One region of the Stutzerimonas sp. 21-1 genome, then DNA from elsewhere that is predicted to be linked to it. Evidence: predicted binding sites of a transcription regulator. Region 1 holds the regulator's gene; the other holds the start of a gene.

Region 1 (10,554 bases):
ATCGGCGGCGTGGAGCACATGGGCCACGTCAGCATGATGCACGGCGTCGACCCGAACCCCCAGCTGTCGCTGCACGCCGCCAAGGCGTCCGGCATGATGGGCCTGACCGCCGAGATGCTCGGCAAGATGCACTGCATCACCCGCGAGCAGCAGGATGCCTTTGGTGAGCGTTCGCACCGCCTGGCGCACAAGGCTACGGTGGAAGGCAAGTTCAAGGACGAGATCATTCCGATGGAAGGTCACGACGAGAACGGCTTCCTCAAGGTCTTCGATTACGACGAAACCATCCGTCCGGACACCACCCTGGAAAGCCTGGCCGCACTGAAGCCGGCATTCAATCCGAAGGGCGGCACCGTGACTGCGGGTACTTCCTCGCAGATCACCGACGGCGCGTCCTGCATGATCGTCATGTCCGCCCAGCGCGCCAAGGATCTCGGTATTCAGCCGATGGCCGTGGTTCGTGCCATGGCGGTGGCGGGTGTCGACCCGGCAATCATGGGCTACGGCCCGGTTCCGTCGACCCAGAAGGTGCTCAAGCGCGCCGGTCTGACCATAAATGACATCAGCCACGTCGAGCTGAACGAAGCCTTCGCCGCGCAGGCGCTGCCGGTGCTCAAGGACCTCAAGCTGCTCGATCAGATGGAACAGAAGGTCAATCTGCATGGCGGCGCCATCGCCCTGGGGCACCCGTTCGGCTGCTCCGGTGCGCGTATCTCCGGCACTCTGCTGAACGTGATGAAGCAGAACAACGGTACGCTGGGTGTCGCCACCATGTGTATCGGTCTGGGGCAGGGGATCAGTACGGTCTTCGAACGCGTCTGACAGATGCAGATGACTGCGCTAGGCTGACAGCCGCGCCCGCAGGTTCGCGGGGCGGATTGTCAGACGGTGCATGGAAGCCGGGGCCAAGTGCCCCGGTTTTTCTTTTTGTGACGGCAGGGGAAGCAGATGATGCAGGTGGAGCCGGGGCGATATCGCCATTACAAGGGGCCCGAATACCGGGTGTTCGCCGTGGCGCGACATTCGGAGACGGAAGAGCCGATGGTGTTCTATCAGGCGCTGTACGGTGAGTACGGACTGTGGGTGCGCCCATTGTCCATGTTCGTCGAGACCGTCGATGTCGATGGCGAAACTGTGCCGCGGTTCGCTCTGATCGAGGCCGAGCCGAGCCGTTACTGATGCGTGCGAACGCTTGCTTGCCAGGCTCGGCGCTTGACCTCGTCGCGCTCGCCACTATATATAGCGGTGCCTTCGGACAGAGTGGCCGTCTTTGCACTCGTTCATGCGTTCTCGGGCATGCTCGGAAAGCTCATTGAGGCGCGTCGACGCCGCTGCCAGCAGTCCGACCTCCGGTCGCCGATTTGCGCGCACCTTGCCGCAGATACTCGCTCCGTTCACCTCTCGATTCAGGAACTCTGCTCTCCATGGGTAAATCGCTGGTCATCGTGGAATCACCGGCCAAGGCCAAGACAATCAACAAGTATTTGGGCAACCAGTACGTGGTGAAGTCGAGTATCGGCCACATCCGCGACCTTCCCACCAGTGGTTCCGCCAGCAAGGAGCCGGCAAAGCGCGGCAAGGCCGCCGCTGGCGAGACGCCTGCACTGTCGCCCAAGGAGAAGGCCAAGCGTCAGCTGTTCGCGCGCATGGGCGTTGACCCGGAGCATGACTGGAAGGCCAAGTACGAGATCCTGCCGGGCAAGGAGAAGGTGATCGAGGAGCTGCGTCGCCTGGCCAAGGAAGCTGACACCATCTATCTCGCGACCGACTTGGATAGAGAAGGGGAGGCGATCGCCTGGCACCTGCGCGAATCCATCGGCGGCGATGACAGTCGCTACAAGCGCGTGGTGTTCAACGAAATCACCAAGAAGGCGATCCAGGAGGCGTTCTCGCAGCCCGGCGAGCTCGACATCAATCGCGTCAATGCCCAGCAGGCCCGGCGTTTCCTCGACCGCGTGGTCGGTTACATGGTGTCCCCGCTGCTGTGGGCGAAGATTGCCCGCGGCCTGTCCGCTGGCCGGGTACAGTCGGTGGCGGTGAAGCTGGTAGTGGAGCGCGAGCGTGAAATCCGCGCCTTCGTGCCAGAAGAATACTGGGAAGTGCATGCCGACCTGGCGACCGCGCAGCAGGCCAAGGTGCGCTTCGAGGTGGCCCGCCAGAACGGTGAGGCGTTCAAGCCGCTGAACGAAGCGCAGGCCACCGCCGCGCTGGAGAAACTCAAGAGCTCGAACTACCGCGTCAGCAAGCGCGAGGACAAGCCGACCTCCAGCAAGCCGTCGGCACCGTTCATCACCTCGACCCTGCAGCAGGCTGCGAGCAACCGCCTTGGCTTCGGCGTGAAAAAGACCATGATGATGGCGCAGCGGCTCTATGAGGCCGGCTACATCACCTACATGCGTACCGACTCGACCAACCTTTCTGCCGACGCCATCGCCATGGTGCGTGGCTTTATCGAGAGCGAATTCGGTGGCAAGTACCTGCCCGAGAAGGCCAATGTCTATTCGAGCAAGGAGGGCGCGCAGGAGGCGCACGAGGCGATCCGCCCGTCTGACGTCAATCTGCGCCCCAACCAGCTTTCGGGAATGGAGCGTGACGCCGAACGCCTTTACGAGCTGATCTGGCGCCAGTTCGTGGCTTGCCAGATGCCACCGGCGCAGTACCTGTCCACCAGCGTGACGGCGGCGGCCGGCGAGTTCGAACTGCGCGCCAAGGGCCGCATTCTCAAGTTCGACGGCTACACCAAGGTCATGCCGCAGCAGAGCAAATCCGGCGAGGACGACGTGCTCCCGGATATGCAGCAGGGCGAAGCGCTGGCGCTGCTCAAGCTCGATCCGAGCCAGCACTTCACCAAGCCGCCCGCACGCTACTCGGAAGCCAGCCTGGTCAAGGAGATGGAGAAGCGCGGTATCGGTCGTCCGTCCACTTATGCGGCGATCATTTCCACGATTCAGGATCGCGGCTACGTCTCGCTGCACAACCGCCGCTTCTATTCGGAAAAGATGGGCGACATCGTCACCGAGCGTCTTTCCGAGAGCTTCGAGAACCTGATGGACTACGGCTTCACTGCCGGCATGGAAGAGCATCTGGACGATGTCGCGCAGGGCGAGCGCGAATGGAAGCATGTGCTCGATGAGTTCTACGGTGACTTCAAGCGCAAGCTCGAACAGGCCGAGGGCAGCGAGGATGGCATGCGCGCCAACCAGCCCACCCTGACCGATATTCCCTGCAAGGTCTGCGGCCGGCCGATGATGATCCGCACTGCATCCACCGGCGTATTCCTCGGCTGCTCTGGCTACAGCCTGCCGCCCAAGGAACGCTGCAAGTCGACGATCAATCTCGTGCCGGGTGACGAAATCGCTGCGGATGACGAAGGCGAATCCGAATCGCTGGTGCTGCTGGGCAAGCATCGCTGCCCGATTTGCAGCACCGCAATGGATGCCTACCTGCTCGATGAGAAGCGCAAGCTGCATATCTGCGGCAACAACCCCGATTGCTCGGGCTACGAGATCGAGGAAGGCCAGTACCGTATCAAGGGCTATGAAGGCCCAAGCCTGGAATGCGACAAGTGCGGCAGCGAGATGCAGCTCAAGACCGGTCGCTTCGGCAAGTTCTTCGGCTGCACCAACGCCGAATGCAAGAACACCCGCAAGCTGCTGAAGAACGGCGAGCCGGCGCCGCCGAAGATGGACGCGGTGAAGATGCCGGAGCTGCGTTGCGAGAAGGTCGACGACACCTACGTACTGCGTGACGGCGCATCTGGACTGTTCCTGGCTGCCAGCCAGTTTCCGAAGAACCGCGAGACACGTGCTCCGCTGGTGAAGGAGCTGATTCCGCACCGTGACGAGATCGATCCGAAGTACCACTTCCTGCTGGATGCGCCGCAGCAGGACGCGGAAGGTCGCCCAACGGTGATCCGCTTCAGCCGCAAGACCAAGGAGCAGTACGTGCAGTCGGAAGTCGAAGGCAAGCCGACCGGTTGGAAGGCCTTCTTCGTCGGCGGCAAGTGGAAGGTCGAGGAAAAGTAACGCACGCCGCTGCGGCGATGCGCTCGCAGATGCCGTCTGGCTAGACGGTGTCTGCGGTTGTTCTGCTCGGCCTGTAACGCTGGCGTTGACGGGCGTCGAAGTTCATTCTTGCAGTTTCCCGATATTCGGAGAGCGCCCTCATGGCTCACGAGCTCTACACCCGGACCAATCAGAAAATCTACTTCGCCGGTCTGTCGCTGGATAGCTGGCGCAAGGCCGAAGCGTCGGGCTCGCTGAATGCGCAGGGACTGATCCAGGCCGAGCGTGAGGCGAGCCTGTTCCATCTCTACGGCGCCTTGCTGGGGCTGTGTCATGAAATCGCCGGCTACTACCGCTCGCCTGGAGCCGGTGCGTCGCGGGTCGAACTGATTCTCTCGCGTTCAGTTCTCGACGCAGCGCCGAGTCCGGAGCTGGCCGAGCTGGTGGAACTGGCCGAGCAGGGAGAAACCTGGCTGGCCAGCCTGTTGCAAGCCTATGCGGCGCTATTCGAGCCGCCGCGTGCGCCGGCAAAGGTTAAAACCGACCCACGCCAGCCATTGATCGAGGCCGTCAGCCTCGACGAGCCAGAGCCCGCTCTGACGCGTGACGAGCTGGAACTCTGGCGACAGAACCTGAAGAGCCTGGCCTTGCGCTTTCGCGAGTCGCTGACCGAGTGGTAAGCGGCGCTTCCACATCATGACGGTTCTGGCTTGCGAGTCAGCATGACCAGGGCAATGCCGCAGAGAATCGCCGTACCGGCGATGAGCAGGCGGTCCGTCAGTGCTTCGCCAAGCAGCAACGCTCCGGCAACGGCGGTCAGCAACGGCACGCTCAGTTGCACGCTGGCGGCCTGGATTGCCGTCAGACCGGGTAGCGCCGAATACCAGATGGCGTAGCCGACGCCGGAGGCGAGGGCGCCCGAGAGCAGCGCGTAAACCAGGCCCGGGATATCCCACTGCAACTGATTCCAGACCGACAGGCTCAGCAAGATGCCCAGCGGCACCGCTCGCACGAAGTTGCCGGCCGTGGCATTCAGCGGATTGGCGGTCCCGCGTCCCCGCAGCGAATAGATTCCCCAGGCGACTCCGGAGGCCAGCATCAGCAGGGCAGCATGCCATGACGGTGCGCTGCTGCCCGGCAGCAGCAGAAATACCAGGCCGCCCATCGCCAGGATCAGGCCGACTACCTGCCAGCGACCGAATCGCTCGCCACGTATCAGCCCCCAGACGATCATGCTCAGCTGTACGGCGCCGAACAGCAGCAACGCGCCGGTGCCGGCGTCGAGATGCAGATAGGCAAACGAGAACGCCGCGGCGTACACGAACAAGGCCGCCGCACCGTACCAGTCACCGCCCGGTATCGCGCGACGTTCCCGTCGCAGCATCAGAAACCAGAGTGTCAGCGCACCGCCAAGCAGGCGCACGCCGGTGAAGCTGGCGGGATCTATGGCGGTGTCTCGCAAGGCGATCCGGCACAGCAGCGAATTGCCGGCGAAGGCAAGCATGGCCAAGGTGGTAAGCAGCAGAATGCGGGGTGTCATGGAGACTCGGCCTGTTCTTGTGTGTTGTGCCGGGCAGTGTCGGTTCGAGCAATGCTACGTCGTGGACGGTCACCATGAAACCCGGATCGTAGCGGGTTGCCTGATGCTGGAAGGCTGCTGCGTCGATAGTCGGCTGGTACAATGCACGCCTTTCTCTGAGAGCTGATCGAATGCCTACCTCGTTTCTGGAAATTGTCGAGCTACCTGACGGCCGCATCGTACTGCGCCGTGCCGAAGACGAAGAGGTGCTGGTGACGCTGGATTTCTCCGATGACGCGAAACTTTTTCTGCAGGGCCAGCATGTGGAAATCGCCAAGGCCATGTTCAACGTGGGCGTGCAGATGGCTGGACGGATGTCGGAAGGTGATAGCGAGATCGAGTACGAGGATGAGCCGCGGGTACTGCACTGAACGAGGTGGGGTGTAGCGGGGGAATTCGGCACGATCCATGTGCCTGTCGGGACTATTTAGCTAGCGGCCCAGGCGAATGTTGAGACTCTGAGCGTTGCCCTGGCTGGCGGCGCTGTGCAACGTGCTGCGCATGCGGGCATCCATGTGAGCAAACCAGCTGACGACGGTGTGGCTACAGCCGGAAGTCAGCGCCTTGCAAGTCAGCTCCAGTGCGCCCTGAATACCGCGCGGCTGCAACAGGATGATGCGTTCGCGGTTCAATCCGGTTTCGCGCAGCCAGTGCGACGACAGAAATGCCGGAGGGGCGACCAGCGTCAGCCAGCGGCTGTCGGGGGCATCGCTGAGTTCGCGCAGCATGGGGGCGAGTAGCAGTCGACAGTGCTCGCTGTTGCCGCTCAGGCTCAACTCGCTCAGGCGCTCGAGTTGCGGCGGTGGCGGTTCGGCGAGAAAGGGCGGCATGCCATGAGCGATCAGCCCCTCGAAGAGAGACAGCTGCGGCTTGGCGTTTGTCGTGGGGAGGTACTGCATCGAACGTCTCCTAGCGGCGTATCACGCCGACACTCAAGCCCTCGATCACGAAGTCTTCATGTTCGAGATCCACTTCGATAGGTGCGAACTCGGCGTTTTCCGCCAGTAACCACACTTTGTCACCTTCGCGCTTGAGGCGCTTGACGGTAACCTCCTCGCCCACCCGTGCGACGACGACCTGGCCGTTGCGCGCGTCGCGGGTGCTGTGGACCGCCAGCAGGTCGCCATCGAAGATGCCGATGTCCTTCATGCTCATGCCACGTACCCGCAGCAGGTAGTCGGCGCGCGGGTGGAAAAAGCCTGGGTTGATCTGGCAGGACTCCTCGACATGCTGTTGCGCCAGGATCGGTGCGCCTGCCGCCACCCGGCCGATAATCGGCAGACTGCCTTCCTGGGCAGCGGGCTCGAAGTCGGGAATGCGTATCCCGCGCGAGGCGCCGGGCGTCATCTCTATTGCACCTTTGCGCGCGAGCGCCTTGAGGTGTTCTTCGGCGGCGTTGGGCGACTTGAAGCCGAGCTCCTGCGCGATCTCGGCGCGCGTCGGCGGGTAGCCGTGGTCTTCCAGGCAACGCTTGATGAAGGCGAGGATTTCCGACTGGCGGGGCGTCAGCTTGATCATGGGGGTCTCTGTTCTTTTATACAGTGACTGGGATTATATACAGTGATCGGGTGTTGGCAATCGAGTTCTGCGAGCATTCGGTCGCGACGGCGGTGAATGCGAAGATGAGCTAGGCGCCACGCCGCTTTCATGGTTGACTTGGCTATTGGCTGAAACGTAAGTTTCAAACAGATGTTTGTCATTGGAGGGGGCATGGCGCAGTCCGAGACAGTCGAGCGCATTCTGGACGCAGCGGAGCAGCTGTTCGCTGAAAAAGGCTTCGCTGAGACTTCGCTTCGCCTGATCACCAGCAAGGCAGGCGTAAACCTGGCGGCGGTGAACTATCACTTCGGTTCGAAAAAGGCGCTGATTCAGGCAGTCTTCTCGCGCTTTCTCGGACCCTTCTGCGCCAGCCTGGAACGCGAGCTGGATCGTCGCGAGTCGATTTCCGATAAGCCGGATACGCTCGAAGAACTGCTGGAAATACTGGTTGAGCAGGCCCTGGCGGTTAAACCACGCAGCGGCGACGACCTGTCGATTTTTATGCGCCTGCTGGGGCTTTCGTTCAGCCAGAGCCAGGGCCATCTGCGCCGCTATCTGGAAGACATGTACGGCAAGGTATTCCGCCGCTACATGCTGCGTGTGCACGAGGCAGCACCGAACATTCCGCCGATCGAGCTGTTCTGGCGCGTGCATTTCATGCTCGGTGCGGCGGCTTTCAGCATGTCCGGGATCAAGGCACTGCGCGCGATTGCCGAGAACGATTTCGGTGCCCGGACTTCGATCGAGCAGATCATGCGGATGATGGTGCCGTTCCTGGCGGCTGGCATGCGGGCCGAGAGCGGCGTGGCAGATGCTGCGCTGGCCGAGGCCCAGCCCAAGGGTCGGCGCAACGCCGTAGCCATGCCGGCGAAGGGCTGAGGGTGCTAGGCGTCAGGTCCTTCGTCTAAGCTAGCCGCCCATGACCCATCTCGATTGTTTGTACATCTCCCTTGCCGACCAGCAGCTCTACGGCTTTGCCGACGGCAAGTTGCGTTGCCGCTTTCCGGTATCCACCGCCCTCAATGGCGCCAGCGAGCGCAACGGCTCCGGTTGCACGCCACGTGGTCGGCATCAGGTACGTGCGCGTATCGGTGGCGATCTGCCGCTCGGCGCGGTGCTGCGTGGTCGGCGCTGGACCGGAGAGATCTGGTCGGCCGAACTGCACGAGCGCTTTCCCGGGCGCGATTGGATTCTGAGCCGCATTCTCTGGCTGAGTGGCTGCGAAATCGGCCGCAATCGACTCGGCGATGTCGATACCTTTCGCCGCTACATCTACCTGCACGGCACGCCTGATTGTGAACCCATGGGCGTTCCGCTGTCTCACGGTTGCATTCGTATGCGCAATGCCGATCTGGCGCGGCTGTTCGAGCAGGTGCCGCTGCATTGCCCCGTCCACATAGAAGAACATGCCCGCCCGGAATGGGCCGGCGCCGAACTCGCTCAAGGATTTATCTGACCCATGCACGGTTCACTGATGCTGGATATCGGCGGTACCTGGCTGACGCCCGAGGATCGCCACCTGTTGCGCCAGCCGGAAGTCGGCGGGTTGATTCTGTTTGCTCGCAATATCGAGCACCCCCGCCAGGTGCAGGAGCTGTGCCGTGCGATTCGCGCGCTGCGGCCCGATCTGTTGCTGGCGGTGGATCAGGAAGGTGGGCGTGTGCAGCGGCTGCGTCAGGATTTCGTCCGGCTACCAGCAATGCGTGAGTTCTCCCGGCATGCTGACGGCGCGCGCCTGGCTGAGGTCTGTGGCTGGGTGATGGCTACCGAGGTGTTGGCGGTGGGTCTGGATATCAGTTTCGCCCCGGTGCTCGACCTCGATCACCAGCGCAGTGGCGTCGTCGGTACGCGTGCCTTCGAGGCGGACCCACAGCGCGCGGTCGAGCTGATCGGCGCGTTCATCCTCGGTATGCGTGCGGCCGGTATGGCCACGACCGGCAAGCACTTCCCCGGTCATGGCTGGGCTGAGGCGGATTCGCACGTGGCGATTCCGGTTGACGGGCGCAGCCTCGACGAGCTGCGCGATCACGACCTGGTGCCGTTCCGCGCACTGGCGCCTGTGCTCGATGCGGTGATGCCGGCGCACGTGATTTTTCCTGAAGTCGATGCGCAGCCGGCAGGCTTTTCGCGCCGCTGGCTGCAGGACATCCTGCGTGGCGAGTTGGGCTTTCGTGGGGTGATCTTCAGCGATGATCTATCGATGGCAGGGGCGCATGTAGCGGGTGATGCTGCGGCCCGCATCGAGGCTGCGCTGGTGGCCGGTTGCGACATGGGGCTGGTATGCAACGACCGCGCAGCCGCGGAGCTGGCGCTGACCGCGTTGCAGCGCCTGGGTGTGCGGCCCGCGCCGGCTCTCGCGCGCATGCGCGCCGCCGGCACCGCGTCGCTTGACTACAAGCAGCAGCCGCGCTGGCTCCAATCGATTGCGGCGCTGCGCAGCGCCGGGCTCATCGACTGATCACGCCGATACTCCAAGGAAAGATTCCATGACTGTCCACGCCATTATCGGCGGCACTGGCCTGACCGAACTCAGCGGGCTCGTGCTGCGCGAGATCAGATCGATCGAGACGCCCTACGGCCTGCCTTCTGCCGACATCGTGTGCGGCGAGTTCGCCGGGCGGGAGGTCCTGTTTCTCGCCCGTCACGGACACCCGCATCGCATCGCGCCGCATCAGGTCAACTACCGGGCGAACCTGTGGGCGCTGCGTCATGCCGGCGCACAGGCTGTCATCGCGGTAAATGCCGTCGGCGGCATCCACGCCGCTATGGGTACCGGGCATTTTTGCGTACCGCATCAGATCATCGACTACAGCTACGGTCGCGAACATACCTTCTTCGCCGGCGACCTCGACCATGTCACCCATATCGATTTCAGTCATCCCTACGATGCGCAACTGCGTGAACGGCTGATCGCCGCGTTGCAGGCTCAGGGTTGCGCCTTCAGCTACCGCGGCGTCTATGGCTGCACGCAAGGGCCGCGCCTGGAGACGGCGGCCGAGATCGCCCGAATGGAGCGCGATGGCTGCGACATCGTCGGGATGACCGGCATGCCCGAGGCTGCGCTGGCGCGTGAACTGCAGTTGCCTTACGCGTGCCTGGCGCTGGTGGTCAATCCGGCGGCGGGCAAGGCGAACGAGGTGATCACCATGGGCGCGATTGAGGCGGCGTTGGTCGAGGGTATCGGTCTGGCCCGTGCCGTGTTGGCCCGGGTTCTGGCCTGAGCGTCGACATACAAACGAGGTCGCGGACGGAAACCGGCCTGTCATCCAAATGTAGGAAACTGCCTTCTTTTATGGTCGCTCCCCGTTGCGGCCCAAGCGCCGCTTGTTACACTGAGCCGTCCTTTGGAGTACCGGTATGCTTTGCCCGCCACGAATAACAAGAACGCTAAACACCGTGGTTCTGCTGGGTCTTTTCAGCCTGCTGAGCGGT
Region 2 (6,820 bases), 400 kb from region 1:
ACGTGCGGCGGCGGTTCTTCGAGCGTCTTGAGCAGCGCATTGAACGAATGCGACGAAAGCATGTGCACTTCGTCGATCAGGTAGACCTTGTAGCGGCCACGGCTCGGCGCGTACTGCACGTTGTCCAGCAGTTCGCGGGTGTCCTCGACCTTGGTGCGGCTCGCGGCATCGACTTCGATCAGGTCGACGAAGCGCCCCTCGTCGATCTCGCGACACACCGAGCACTCACCGCAGGGGGTCGAGCTGACGCCGATTTCGCAGTTCAGACACTTGGCGATGATCCGCGCGATGGTGGTCTTGCCCACGCCGCGGGTGCCAGTGAACAGATAGGCGTGGTGCAGGCGCTGATTATCCAGCGCGTTGATCAGGGCCTTGAGCACGTGCGTCTGCCCGACCATTTCGCGGAACGAGCGCGGACGCCATTTGCGGGCTAGAACCTGATAACTCATAACACCATCGTGGGCTAAGCGGAGGACGGGTAATGCTAGCGGAGCAGGCCGCAAATTGCATCCGACCAATCGGCTTAGCCCAGCAGCGCACCCAGCCCGCGCACGACGCGGGTCAGTTCGTCGTTGTCGCCCTGAATGTGCACCCGCACACCGTCGATTTCGCGCCGTGGCGGATAGGCCTTGCGCAGCTGATCGAAGGCAGCACGACGCTGCGCTTCGTCACCGCGCAGGCTGCGGCGGAACGCGGCATCGTCGCTACGCGGGTCGTAGACCGCGCGGCACAGCGTGGCCAACAGAGTGCATGGATCGGCAGAGCCATCGAAGCTCAGCGCCTGTAGCGCCGGCGCCGGCATCAGCTCGTCCAGCGTCACTGTCGGCGCCAGCCCCTGGGCGGCGCAGAACGCCTGATAGACCTGTGCAGTGCCGCGCAGCTTGCCATCCAGGCTGTAGCCGGCGATATGCGGCGTGGCCAGCTGGCACAATTCGGCCAGGGCGACGTCGACCTGCGGCTCGCCTTCCCAGACATCCAGTACCGCCTGCAGATCCGGTCGACGTAGCAGCAGTTCGCGTAGAGCGGCATTGTCCACCACCGCGCCACGGCTGGCGTTGATCAGCCAGCTGCCAGGGCGCAGTTGCGCCAGTCGGGAAGCGTCGAACAGATGGAAGGTCGGATGCGCGCCCTGCAACTCCAGTGGCGTATGCAGGCTGATCACATCGCACTCGGCGATGATCTCCTCCAGCGTGACAAAGTCACCAGTCTCACGTGCCTGGCGCGGCGGATCGCAGACTCGCACATCCCAGCCCAATCCGCGCAGCACCTCCACCAGCCGCCCGCCCACTTCGCCCGCGCCGACCACGCCGTAGCGACGTGTCGTCAGTTCCTCGCCCTGCCGTTCGGCCAGCGTCAGCAGGCTGCCCAGCACGTAATCCACCACTCCGCGCGCATTGCAGCCGGGCGCACTGGCCCAGGTGATGCCGGCTTCGAGGAAATAGTCGAGGTCCAGATGATCGGTGCCGATGGTGCAGGTGCCGACGAAGCGCACCGGTGTGCCGGCGAGCAATTCGCGATCGACGCGGGTCACCGAGCGCACCAGCAGCACGTCGGTCTGCTCCAGCGCCGCCCGGTTGATCGAGCGGCCGGCCATGCGGCGGATGCTGCCGAAGCCGGCGAAGAAGGCATCGACCAAAGGAATGTTTTCGTCGGCGAGGATACGCATGGCAGGCTCCGTTTCAGATGCGGCCCATTCTAGACGCCTCGCCGCCGTTTTTCCGCCTTTCGGCCAGCTGTCGTGCGGCGTAGACTACCGCGCTCTTTGTATACAACCGGAACGATGCAATGCCTTCTGAGTCGAGAGCCGGCCGGGTGCGGACCGAGCTGCGCACCCTCTTCGCCCTTGCCCTGCCGATGATGATCGCTCAGCTGGCCAATACGGCGATGGGCTTCGTCGATACGGTGATGGCGGGTCGGGTCAGTGCGCACGATCTGGCGGCAGTGGCCCTGGGCAATTCCATCTGGGTGCCGGTTTTTCTGTTCCTGACCGGCGTGATCCTGGCGACCACGCCGAACGTGGCGCAGCGTTTCGGCGCCGGACGCCACGGCGAGATCGGCCCTCTGGTGCGCCAGGCGCTGTGGATGGGCGGCGGCCTCGGCAGCCTGTGCGCCGTCCTGATGTGGAACGCCGAGCCGATGCTGCACTGGATGAACGTCGAAGCCGCGCTGATCGATCCCAGCATGGGCTATCTGCGCGCCGTCGCCTGCGGCTTTCCGGCGATCGGGCTGTACCAGGTGCTGCGTTGCTACAGCGACGGCCTCGGCCACTCGCGCCCGAGCATGGTGGTCGGGGTTCTCGGCCTGCTGCTGAATATCCCGCTCAACTACATCTTCATCTACGGCAAGCTCGGCGCGCCGGCACTCGGCGGTGTTGGCTGCGGTGTCGCAACGTCGCTGGTCATGCTGTTCATGCTGCTGGCCATGCTGTTCTGGGTACGCCGCGCCGCGCCGTATCGACCGAGCCGGCTATTCGCCCACTTCGAATGGCCGCGCTGGCCGGTGCTCAGCCCCTTGCTCGCGGTCGGTCTGCCGATCGGTATCGCGGTGTTCGCCGAAGCCAGCATTTTTTCGGTCATTGCGCTGCTGATCGGCGCATTGGGCGCGACGGTGGTGGCCGGACACCAGATAGCGCTGAACTTCACCTCGCTGATCTTCATGATTCCGCTGTCGCTGGGCATGGCGGTCACCGTGCGGGTGGGACAGGCACTGGGCCGCAGTGCGCCGCGAGATGCGCGTTTCGCCGCTGGCGTCGGAGTGGGAACGGGGCTGGTGTATGCCTGTTTTTCCGCCACCGCGATGCTGCTGTTCGCCGTGCCGATTGCCCGCATCTACACGCCCGACCCCGCGGTGATCGCCGTGGCGTCCGGCTTGTTCTTCTATGCGGCACTGTTCCAGTTCTCCGATGTTGTGCAAGTTACCGCTGCCGGTGCCCTGCGCGGCTACCAGGACACGCGCATGACCATGATCTTCACCCTCTTCGCCTACTGGGGCATCGGTCTGCCGATCGGCTATGTGCTCGGCCTGACCGACCACTTCGGCCCGGCATCCGGCCCCGGCGGGCTGTGGCAGGGTCTGATCGCCGGACTGAGCTGCGCAGCGTTTTTGCTCAGCATCCGCCTGGCACGCAGCGCACGGCGCGCAATTCGTCTTCAGCGGGCTCGCCCGGCTCAGGCCTGAGCCGTCGACGCGAAATCATCGAAGGCGCTCTGCATCAGCGGAAGAGGCGATGACGCTGGTCAGCATGACTTGACCGCCGAACCGGGCAACTGAATACTGTATTCATATACAGTATTTTTGGATTGCCTTTGCATGACATCCGTGGTCGCCCTGGATCGCCTGCTCGATGCACGCCGTGTCTGGCGTGGGCAGGCCATCGTCGCCCCTGCCGCCAGCCAGCCGACCGGACACGCCGCGCTGGATGCCGCCCTTCCGGGTGGCGGCTGGCCGGAGGCGGCACTGAGCGAGATCCTCCTCGCCGCGCCCGGCACCGGCGAGCTGCGCCTGCTGTGGCCGACCCTTGCCCGGCTGACCGTGGCCGGCGAGCGGGTGGTGCTGGTCGACCCGCCGCATCTGCCCTACCCCCAGGCCTGGCTGACCGCCGGCGTCGACCTGCGGCAGTTGAGCATCGTCCACGCCAGCGGGCGCGATGCGCTGTGGGCGACCGAGCAATGCCTGCGCTCGGGTAGCTGTGGCGCCGTGCTGTGCTGGCCGAGGCAGGCGGACGACCGCGCCCTGCGGCGCCTGCAGGTGGCCGCCGAAACCGGACAGACGCTGGCCTTCGCCTATCGCCCGCAGGCCGAAGCGCTGAACCCCTCGCCAGCCGCCCTGCGCCTGGCCATCGACGCTCACCCGGCGCAACTGCGCGTGCTCAAGTGCCGAGGCGGTCTGGCGCCGGCGCGGCCGATCGCCGCCAGCGCCTGGCGGTGACACGGACATGCTCTGGGCCTGCATCCTGCTGCCGCAACTGGCGATGGACGGCGTGCTGCGCGAACGCAGCGACCCTGCCGCGCCGCTGGCCTTGCTCGCCGGGCCGGCGCAGCGGCGCGTGCTGCAAGCGGTCAATCCGGCGGCGCGCGAACTCGGCCTGAAACCCGGCCAGACGCTGACTGCCGCCCAGGCGCTGACCCGCAATTTCGCCAGTGCCGATTACGATCTGGCGGCCATCGAGCGCTGGCAGCGCTTCCTGGCCGCCTGGGCCTACGGTTTCAGCGCTCAGGTCAGCCTGCATTACCCGCGCTGCCTGCTGCTGGAAGTGCAGTCCAGCCTCGGCCTGTTCGGCCCCTGGCCGCGCTTCGAAGCGCGCCTGCGCCAGGAACTGAACGCCCTGGGCTTCCGCCAGCGCATCACCGTTGCCCCCAACCCGGCGGCGGCACGGGTACTCGCCAATGCCCACGATGGTCTGGCGGTGAGCGATGACACAACGCTGCGCGAGGCGCTCGGACGTTTGCCGGTGGAGCGCCTCGGCCTGTCGCGCGAAGTGGCCACGGCCTTCGCGCGCATGGGGTTGCGCAGTCTTTCGCAACTGCTTGCCCTGCCCCGCGACAGCGTGGCCCGGCGCTTTCCGGCCGAGGTGCTGCTGCAGCTCGACACCCTGCTCGGGCGGCAGCCGCTGGCGCTGGAGTTCTACCGCCCACCCGATGTTTTCGACGCGCGCATCGAATTGAACTTCGAGGTCGAGTCACACCAGGCGCTGTTGTTCCCGCTGCGCCGGCTCACCGCCGACCTGGCCGCCTATCTCGCCGGGCGCGACAGCGGCGTGCAGCGTTTCGTCCTGCAACTGGAACATCGCAACCTGGCCGACAGCCAGGTCGTCGTCGGCCTGCTGGCTGCCGAGCGTGAGGCCGGCATGCTGTTCGAGCTGACCCGCGGCCGCCTGGAACAGCTGCAACTGCCGGCACCGGTGCTGGCAGTGCGATTGCTGGCGCGCGAGCTGCCGGCCTTCACCCCGCAGCACCGCCAGCTGTTCGATGAAAGAGCGCAGCAAACGCTGCCCTGGGAACAGCTGCGCGAACGCCTGCGCGCGCGTCTCGGCGACCATGCTGTGCAGGGCCTCGGCGCCTGCGCCGATCATCGCCCCGAACATGCATGGCAGACGCAGGCACAGGCGCCACGTACAGCCCTGCCGGCAAGCGGCCCGCGCCCCGGCTGGTTGCTGACCGCACCTCAGTCGCTGCGCGAAAGCTCGCTGCGCATCCTCGCCGGCCCGGAACGTATCGAGTCCGGCTGGTGGGACGGCGAGGATATACGGCGCGACTACTACCTCATCGAAACACGCGCCGGCCAGCGCGGCTGGGCCTTCCGCCCGCTCGGCAGCGACGGCCCGCTGCTGCTGCACGGCTGGTTCGCATGAGTGGTTACGCCGAACTGCACTGCCTGTCCAACTTCAGCTTCCAGCGCGGCGCTTCCAGCGCCCAGGAGCTGTTCGAGCGGGCAGCGCGACTGGGCTACCGCGCCCTGGCGATCACCGACGAATGCACACTGGCAGGTATCGTCCGCGCCTGGCAGGCAGCCAAGGACAGTGGCGTACCACTCATCGTCGGCAGTGAGGTGCGTATCGAAAACGGCCCCCGGCTGATCCTGCTGGTTGAAAACCTAACCGGCTATCAGGCGCTTTGCCGCTTGATCACCCTGGCTCGCCGCCGTTGCGAGAAGGGTCGCTATCGCCTTTTGTTCGACGATTTCGTCGAGTCCCCGGACGGGCTGCTGGCAATCTGGCTGCCGGATGATGACGACGACCACCTGCCCAGGCTGCGCCGCTTGTTCCCGCAGCGACTGTGGCTGGCCGTCGAACTGCATCGCGGCGCGGATGACGCCGCGCAACTGCAGTACCTGCTTGAGCGGGCGACGTCCTGCGGGCTACCACCGGTGGCCTGCGGCGACGTGCACATGCACGCCCGCGGACGGCGTGCCCTGCAGGACTGCATGACCGCCATCCGCCACCACCTGCCGGTGGCCGAGGCCGGCGCCCATCTGTTCCCCAACGGCGAGCGCCATCTGCGGCGCCACGAGGAGCTGGCCGAGCTGTATCCACCGGCCCTGCTCGCCGAAACCCTGCGCATCGCCGCGCGCTGCACCTTCGATCTCGGCCAGTTGCGCTATCACTACCCGCGCGAACTGGTTCCGCACGGGCATGACGCCACCTTCTGGCTGCGCGAACTGGTCGAGCGCGGCGCCCGCTGGCGCTGGCCGAACGGGGTGCCCGAACAGGCCCGCAGGCTGCTCGAACATGAGCTGAAGCTGATCGCCGAACTGGCGTACGAGAGCTACTTCCTCACCGTGCACGACATCGTGAACTGGGCACGCGAGCGGCAGATTCTCTGCCAGGGGCGTGGTTCGGCGGCCAACTCCACGGTGTGTTTCGCCCTCGGTATCACCGAACTCGACCCCACCCTGCCGGGACGCCGCCTGCTGTTCGAGCGCTTTCTCTCGCGCGAGCGCAAGGAGCCGCCGGATATCGACGTGGACTTCGAGCACGAGCGCCGCGAGGAAGTCATCCAGTACGTTTTCAGCCGCTATGGCCGTCACCGCGCTGCCCTCACCGCCGTGGTCAGCACCTATCACAGCGCCGGCGCGCTGCGCGACGTGGCCAAGGCGCTCGGCCTGCCACCCGTTCAGGTGAATGCACTGGCCGACTGCTGCGGACGCTGGAGCGACCATGTGCCCTCGGCCGAACGCCTGGCCGAGGCCGGCTTCGATGCGAACAACCCTTTGCTGCGCCGGGTGCTAGCATTGACCGGCGAGCTGATCGGCTTCCCCCGTCACCTGTCGCAGCATCCTGGCGGTTTCGTGATCAGCGAACACCCACTGCAGACCCTGGTGC

Evidence for each region. The regulator LexA, encoded in region 1, represses DNA repair genes until DNA is damaged. The targets are predictions, from matches to a motif close to CTGTNTNNNNANACAG.
Region 2: a site for LexA is predicted at 3,274-3,289, ahead of imuA (translesion DNA synthesis-associated protein ImuA). Genes of this name have one in related genera too.

Annotation. Positions count from the first base shown of each region.
Region 1 is NZ_CM150500.1:2,254,988-2,265,541, reverse strand. Features, by position in the region: gene fadA (acetyl-CoA C-acyltransferase FadA) at 1-822, shown strand, start outside; gene AC0ZJQ_RS10970 (DUF1653 domain-containing protein) at 952-1,179, shown strand; gene topA (type I DNA topoisomerase) at 1,425-4,025, shown strand; gene AC0ZJQ_RS10960 (DUF6586 family protein) at 4,166-4,684, shown strand; gene AC0ZJQ_RS10955 (DMT family transporter) at 4,699-5,544, opposite strand; gene AC0ZJQ_RS10950 (hypothetical protein) at 5,715-5,954, shown strand; gene sulA (SOS-induced cell division inhibitor SulA) at 6,015-6,482, opposite strand; gene lexA (transcriptional repressor LexA) at 6,493-7,101, opposite strand; gene AC0ZJQ_RS10935 (TetR/AcrR family transcriptional regulator) at 7,294-8,001, shown strand; gene AC0ZJQ_RS10930 (L,D-transpeptidase) at 8,042-8,578, shown strand; gene nagZ (beta-N-acetylhexosaminidase) at 8,582-9,580, shown strand; gene AC0ZJQ_RS10920 (S-methyl-5'-thioinosine phosphorylase) at 9,609-10,343, shown strand; gene AC0ZJQ_RS10915 (LEA/WHy family protein) at 10,480-10,554, shown strand, end outside.
Region 2 is NZ_CM150500.1:1,856,305-1,863,124, reverse strand. Features, by position in the region: gene dnaX (DNA polymerase III subunit gamma/tau) at 1-449, opposite strand, end outside; gene pdxB (4-phosphoerythronate dehydrogenase PdxB) at 524-1,666, opposite strand; gene AC0ZJQ_RS09070 (MATE family efflux transporter) at 1,786-3,177, shown strand; gene imuA (translesion DNA synthesis-associated protein ImuA) at 3,310-3,927, shown strand; gene AC0ZJQ_RS09060 (Y-family DNA polymerase) at 3,935-5,350, shown strand; gene AC0ZJQ_RS09055 (error-prone DNA polymerase) at 5,347-6,820, shown strand, end outside.